DNA from 2 places in the Bacillus hominis genome. Region 2 is predicted to be linked to the other one. Evidence: riboswitches for the same ligand, from Rfam matches in the RefSeq annotation. Region 2 holds a riboswitch; the other holds the start of a gene.
What was found. A riboswitch is a leader RNA that binds a small molecule or an ion and turns the genes downstream of it on or off. The one in region 2 is predicted to bind preQ1.
Positions count from the first base shown of each region.

Region 1: linked by a shared signal. The riboswitch ahead of QUF93_RS10225 (QueT transporter family protein) and the one ahead of queC (7-cyano-7-deazaguanine synthase QueC) in region 2 are both predicted to bind preQ1.

Region 1 covers NZ_JAUCFS010000005.1:1,533,692-1,537,116, reverse strand. Annotated here, with positions in the region: gene QUF93_RS10240 (DUF2564 family protein) at 1-180, shown strand, start outside; gene QUF93_RS10235 (zinc-finger domain-containing protein) at 215-391, opposite strand; gene QUF93_RS10230 (ribonuclease H family protein) at 404-1,063, opposite strand; gene QUF93_RS10225 (QueT transporter family protein) at 1,194-1,679, opposite strand; PreQ1 riboswitch class I at 1,686-1,730, opposite strand; gene QUF93_RS10220 (aldose 1-epimerase family protein) at 1,863-2,735, shown strand; gene QUF93_RS10215 (reverse transcriptase-like protein) at 2,911-3,297, shown strand; gene QUF93_RS10210 (DMT family transporter) at 3,311-3,425, shown strand, end outside.
Region 2 covers NZ_JAUCFS010000005.1:1,288,037-1,291,461, forward strand. Annotated here, with positions in the region: gene QUF93_RS08890 (ATP-binding protein) at 1-926, opposite strand, end outside; PreQ1 riboswitch class I at 1,135-1,178, shown strand; gene queC (7-cyano-7-deazaguanine synthase QueC) at 1,272-1,934, shown strand; gene queD (6-carboxytetrahydropterin synthase QueD) at 1,934-2,425, shown strand; gene queE (7-carboxy-7-deazaguanine synthase QueE) at 2,418-3,134, shown strand; gene queF (preQ(1) synthase) at 3,153-3,425, shown strand, end outside.

The DNA of each region.
Region 1 (3,425 bases), 250 kb from region 2:
TCTGCAACAATTTCAATGGATCCAGACACATTAGAGCATGCTACTACTGCTGTAGAAGCAGCTCGCTCCCAGCTTGAAATTATGAAATCTGTTGCGACAGATTTAGATGAGCCATTTCTAATGAATGAGGAAAAGAAATTAAGTAAATGTGAGCATCAATTACACGAAGCGAAGCATTAAAAAAACATCCAGAGAAAATTCTCTGGATGTTTTTTCATGACAATTGCTCCCCATACTTTTTCAATTTCTCTCCAACCGTACATTGCCGTATACAAAAAGAATGGGCATAGTATTTACTATGATTTTTCCGATTATGATCCTGTAAGAAACATCCTTCGCAATACGTCTCTAATAAGTCATTTACCTCTGTAATGAGTTGCTTTTTATTCACCTTTGCACCTCTCTATTCGGTTATTTCTTTATGACTGTCAATTGCCGTTCCTTCTAATGCTTGCGTTGCTAATTGATGCGCCTCTTTATTTTGTTTTCTAGATATCGGTTCACAAACAAGCTTTAATTTCATTTTCTTCGCTTTTTGTTCAATTTGATCTAAGTAATGATTTAAATGTTCATCATAGCAAGGCCATTCACCAGCTAATTGCTGCAGTACAACTTGAGAATCACCCCGAAGTGTAACTGCTTCATATTTAATTCCTAATTCCTCGAGTGTATTCATCCCGTATAATAATGCTGCATACTCCGCTTCGTTATTATCATATATGCCTTCTATGTATGCATTGCGACGAATTCGATAATTTGTATTTCCTTTTTTATAGTATACACATATGCCAACCCCAGCTTCTTTCGTCTGCACATCATAACCACCATCAAAATAAACTTGAATTTCTTGAGGATCTTCCTCCACTTGCTTACTTAGTTTTTTCATTTCTTTTAATGACCATTCTGCATCCATTTCATCGTAAAATAAAAGTTCTTTCACCCTACCTGTTTTCTCAAAATCCTCCGCAAATTGAAGCACTTCTTCTATGTTCATATAATCTGTTGTTAATTCAGTTTGTAAACCACGCTTCGTTTTATACAACCAATGTATTTTATATTTCATACTAGATTCCCCTTATAATAAGACTTCTTAATATTTATTTTATTATATTTTATCAAGAGTCACAGTATTATATTCAATATAATCACATACAAAAAGAGCCATCCTATATAAGGAACAGCTCTTTCATCTATTACATAAATCTTTCAAATTGCACTCGCTTATTAATCCAGTACATTACAGGCATACCAATCGCCATCACAACAAATTCACCAACTGCACAAGTTAGCCATGTCAATAAAAATGGCAGATCAAACGCAAGATGAAGTTCAATTGCTATCATAAACATTGTAATTGTAAAAATAACTGTATTAAAAATCATACGAGCCCAAACACCTTTAATAAAGCGCATAGAAATAATAGTTGCAAGTAGTGCAAGAATTGATTGCCCTACTCCAAATACTAAATCATAAGCGATCATAGGTGAGAAAAAGAGATTCGTTAAAAATACACCTAATACAATCCCGTAAATTGCTTTCTTATTGAATACAACGAGATGATTAAACATCTCTGAAATACGAAACTGTACATTCGTAAAGCCAAATGGCTGAATAAGCATAGAAACAGCAATATATAATGCCGCTAAAATACCATTACCGACTAATGTTCTTATATTCATGACAAAATCTCCTTAGTTTTTTTACGTGGGATGGTTTCGAACCACGTCATTCGCTTTTTAAGCAACAAGATTATATTTTACGCAATAGGCACTCTTTCGTCAATAGATTCCTATCATGAACTACCTTTTTTCTTTTAGACAACGTATAATGAAACATATGAAATATTTAGGAGGTTTCACTTCATGACCGCAACAATTCAAAACGAAAAAGTGATCGTTTCCATTTCTGACAAAGGTGCAGAACTGCAAAGCGTTCGCTTAAAAGAAGACAACACAGAATATTTATGGCAAGGTGATTCTACTTATTGGGGACGTCGTGCACCAATCTTGTTTCCAATCGTCGGTCGATTAGTAGAAAATACATACTACGTAGACGGTAAACCTTATTCATTAACACAGCATGGTTTTGCCCGTGACCTTTCGTTCTCTGTTAAAGAACAAAGTGAAACAAACATCACTTATATCGTTACGAGTAATGAAGAGACACTACAAAAGTATCCATACGAATTTAAATTACTTGTTTCTTATGAGTTAGAAGAACAAAATATACATGTTACATATGAAGTAAATAATCCTTCTTCAAAAGAGATGTTCTTCTCAATTGGAGCACACCCTGGATTCAATTTCCCATTAGTAGACGGCGAATCATTTACAGATTATCATCTATCATTTAATGGTTCAGAACGCTTAGAAACAAGTGTACTAGAAGGACCTTATCTTTCAAGTAACAAGCAACTAATCGCTGAAAATACAAAAGAGTTACCACTTACATACGATTTATTCAAAAATGACGCACTTATTTTTGAAAATATGAATACGAATGAAATTTCGATTCGCTCACATAAACATAATAAATTTGTAAAAGTAGAATTTGATGGGTTCCCATTTGTCGGCGTATGGACACCAGGAGATAACGCACCTTTCTTATGTATTGAACCTTGGTATGGAATCGCTGATGAAGTAAAACCAGCAAAAGATTTCAAAGAAAAAAAAGGAATTCAGTCTTTACAAGCGAATGAAACATTTACATGTCGTTATAGCATTACAATTGGATAAAGTGAAACTTTAATCAGTGGGGGGTGTTCATCCCCACTGATTATTAGCCCACACCAATCGGGCATTTACGGGCAGCCCGACACCCACCTAACTTCATTGTTTCAGCCGAGTTTTGAGGTGGGTGTCTTACTACCCGTTAACGCGGGATAATCTTATAATTTGGAGGTTTCGCATTTTGATTGAAGTATATATTGATGGTGCAACAAAAGGAAATCCTGGCCCTTCTGGTGCCGGGGTTTTTATTAAAGGGGTACAGCCACCTGTACAATTGTCATTACCACTTGGGACAATGTCAAACCATGAAGCAGAATACCACGCTTTACTTGCAGCATTAAAGTATTGCGCAGCGCATAATTATAGCAGTGTATCTTTTCGTACAGATTCCCAACTTGTTGAGCGGGCTGTTGAAAAAGAATACGCAAAAAATAAAATGTTTGCACCGCTTCTAGAAGAAGCACTGCAGTACATAAAAAATTTCGATCTCTTTTTTATTAAGTGGATTCCAAGTAGTCAAAATAAAGTCGCTGATGAATTGGCTAGAAAAGCCATTTCACAAAATTAACGGGGGTATGAGTGTGAAAAAAGGGTGGATTGCTCCTCTCGCATTATTATTTGTCTCTTTTATTTGGGGAGCTACGTTTGTTGTCGTTCAAAATGCTATGTCTTTCGTTGGTCCATTTACTTTTAATG
Region 2 (3,425 bases):
TTTTTAAAAATATTTAATAAGCATTGGTTCAGCTTTTGCTTTTCACCAGCTATAAAGAAAGATGTACTTTGTTTTATGTAATGTATACGAACATTTGTTAAATTGGCGAGAGGTGTAATTAAAGATAACGCATGAAGTAATTCTTCCTCTACTTGTAATTGTTGTTCTTTTTCAATACTCGGTTTTGCAAAAGTTAAGTAGTCTGTAAGAACATGATTTGCTTGTTCGATACCATTAATGGCTATGTCGATATATAATTTTCGTTCTTTCTCAGAACATGTATCTGACTGTAAAAGTTGTAAAAACCCTTTCGTTGCAGTTAAAGGATTACGAATTTCATGAGAGATAGAAGCTGCCATTTCACCGATTAAATGAAATTTTTCAGCATTTATAAGTTCATTTTGGAGACGAACTTGTGTTTGTAATATGTGTAGCAAATATAAAATAAGAATTGTACCAAGCATCGTACATAGTTCGTACACGATAATATGTGGTATATAATCTGCCGTATTTGTAACCTCTGAAAGGAAAAATGGTATCCAGACAAATCCGAATATGAGACTGTAAAAGATAGCGAGTGCTATTTTTATACGATTAGAACTTCGGTTAAACAGTTTGTATGTTAATAGTAGAACAATGAATAGTAGAACCGAAGCGATAAAGGATGGGAAAACACCTATTCCTCCTAATAAGAAGCGGTATATGTTTAATACAGCTAAGATAGAAGCACCAGCAATTGGCCCCCCTGTTAATGTACCAACAATTAATACGATATGACGCATATCAAATTGAAATCCATAATTTGTTTTTGCTGCGAAAGTGATACATAGTATGGTAGCGAGGCAACATAATATAATAAATATAGCTGAATTTAATTTTGGAGAGCGTTTCCCTTTTTGATTCCAAAATAAATGATATACAAGCATTGTAACAAGGATGGATAATATATTTAAAAAGAGATAAATAATAAAGAGTTTCAGTTGGATGCCTCCTCTCTTCTCACATTAAATTAATCATACTATAAAATGAAAGAAATGAAATGTGAAATAGCGGAAAAAATCAGAAATTTTTTATGGTAGTATACAATATGTTACAATAATCTTTGTTAATGAAAGAAGAAATTCCGTGCACTGCATGGGAGAGGTTCGCGAACTCCCTCTATAAAAAACTATAGAAACAACAATATCCTTAGGTATTGTTTTGTTTTTTTATTGTGACAGTTCAAGAACGTTCTTTCTTCTTATTCGTAGTAGAGAAGGAGAATGAGTGAAATGAAAAAAGAAAAAGCAGTTGTTGTTTTTAGTGGTGGACAAGATAGTACAACATGTTTATTTTGGGCAATACAACAGTTTGCAGAAGTGGAAGCTGTAACGTTTAATTACAATCAACGTCATAAGTTAGAAATTGATTGTGCAGCGGAAATCGCGAAAGAGTTAGGAATTAAACATACGGTACTAGATATGAGCTTATTAAATCAACTTGCTCCAAATGCGTTAACGAGAACGGATATGGAGATTACACATGAAGAAGGTGAATTGCCATCAACATTTGTAGATGGACGGAATTTACTATTTTTATCATTTGCGGCTGTATTAGCAAAACAAGTTGGAGCACGTCATATTGTAACGGGTGTATGCGAAACTGATTTCAGTGGTTATCCAGATTGTCGTGACGTGTTTGTGAAATCATTAAACGTTACATTAAATTTATCTATGGATTATCCGTTTGTTATTCATACACCACTTATGTGGATTGATAAAGCAGAGACATGGAAATTATCTGATGAACTTGGAGCATTTGAGTTTGTTAGAGAAAAAACATTAACATGTTATAACGGAATCATTGGTGATGGTTGCGGTGAATGTCCAGCATGTCAACTTCGTAAAGCAGGATTAGATACGTATCTACAAGAACGCGAAGGAGCGAGCAACTAATGGATAACTTTTTTGGATTTCGCATCGTAGAAAATTTACAAAAAATGGACAAGGATATTCAGCGTGAACAACTCAAATATCATAATAAAAGAGTAATGGTCAGCAAGGAATTTACATTTGATGCAGCGCACCATTTACACTGCTATGAAGGGAAATGTAAAAATTTACATGGACACACATATAAAGTCGTATTTGGAATTAGCGGATATGTAAATGAAATAGGCCTTGCAATTGACTTTGGAGATATAAAAGAGATTTGGAAAAATGAAATAGAAATTTATTTAGATCATCGTTATTTAAACGAAACATTGCCAGAAATGAATACGACTGCTGAAAATATGGTCGTTTGGATTTATGAAAAGATGGCAGAAGCATTAACGAAAGATAATCGTGAGAACGAATACAAGGGAGCTCGCGTTGAATTTGTTCGTCTTTTTGAGACACCGACTAGTTATGCGGAAGTAAGACGGGAGTGGATGCTCGATGAGTAAAATCCCCGTCTTAGAAATATTTGGTCCGACTATTCAAGGAGAAGGAATGGTTGTAGGCCAAAAGACAATGTTTATCCGTACAGCGGGCTGTGATTATAGCTGTGCTTGGTGTGATTCTGCTTTTACATGGGATGGATCGGCCAAAGATCAAATTAAACAAATGACACCGGAAGATATTTGGAATGATCTTGTAGAAATTGGTGGAGAAAACTTTTCTCATGTTACGATTTCAGGTGGAAATCCTGTTTTGCTGAAAAATATGCAATTTCTTCTTTCTATATTAAAGGAGAATGGAATGCGAACAGCGATAGAAACACAAGGAAGTAAATGGCAAGATTGGTTGCTTCAAATTGATGAGGTAACGATTTCTCCAAAACCACCAAGTTCGGCGATGAAAACAGATTTTCAGATGTTAGATTCTGTTATTCATAAACTAGCAGGGAAAGATTTTAGTTTAAAAGTAGTAGTATTCGATGATCAAGATTTTGAATATGCAGTTAAGATGCATGAGCGTTATCCGAATGTACCATTTTTCTTACAAGTAGGGAATGATGATACGAAAACAGTGGATGATGCGGTGCTTATAAAAAACTTATTAGAAAAATATGAATGGCTTATTGAAAAAGCTGTGAATTGTAAAGAAATGAATGATGCGAAAGTATTGCCTCAGCTCCATGCGTTAGTATGGGGAAATAAACGAGGAGTATAACAAGAAGGGATGTTTAAAATGGCAGGAAGATTAGACGAAGATTTAAAAGATGTAACATTACTAGGAAATCAAAATACAAAATATTTATTTGAATATAGCCCGGGAATTTTAGAGGTATTTGATAATAACCATCCAAACCGTGATTACTTTGTAAAATTCAACTGTCCTGAATTTACAAGTTTATGTCCGAAAACAGGACAACCAGATTTTGCAACAATTTATATTAGCTACATTCCAGAACAAAGAATGGTAGAGAGTAAATCTTTAAAGCTATATTTATTTAGCTTCCGA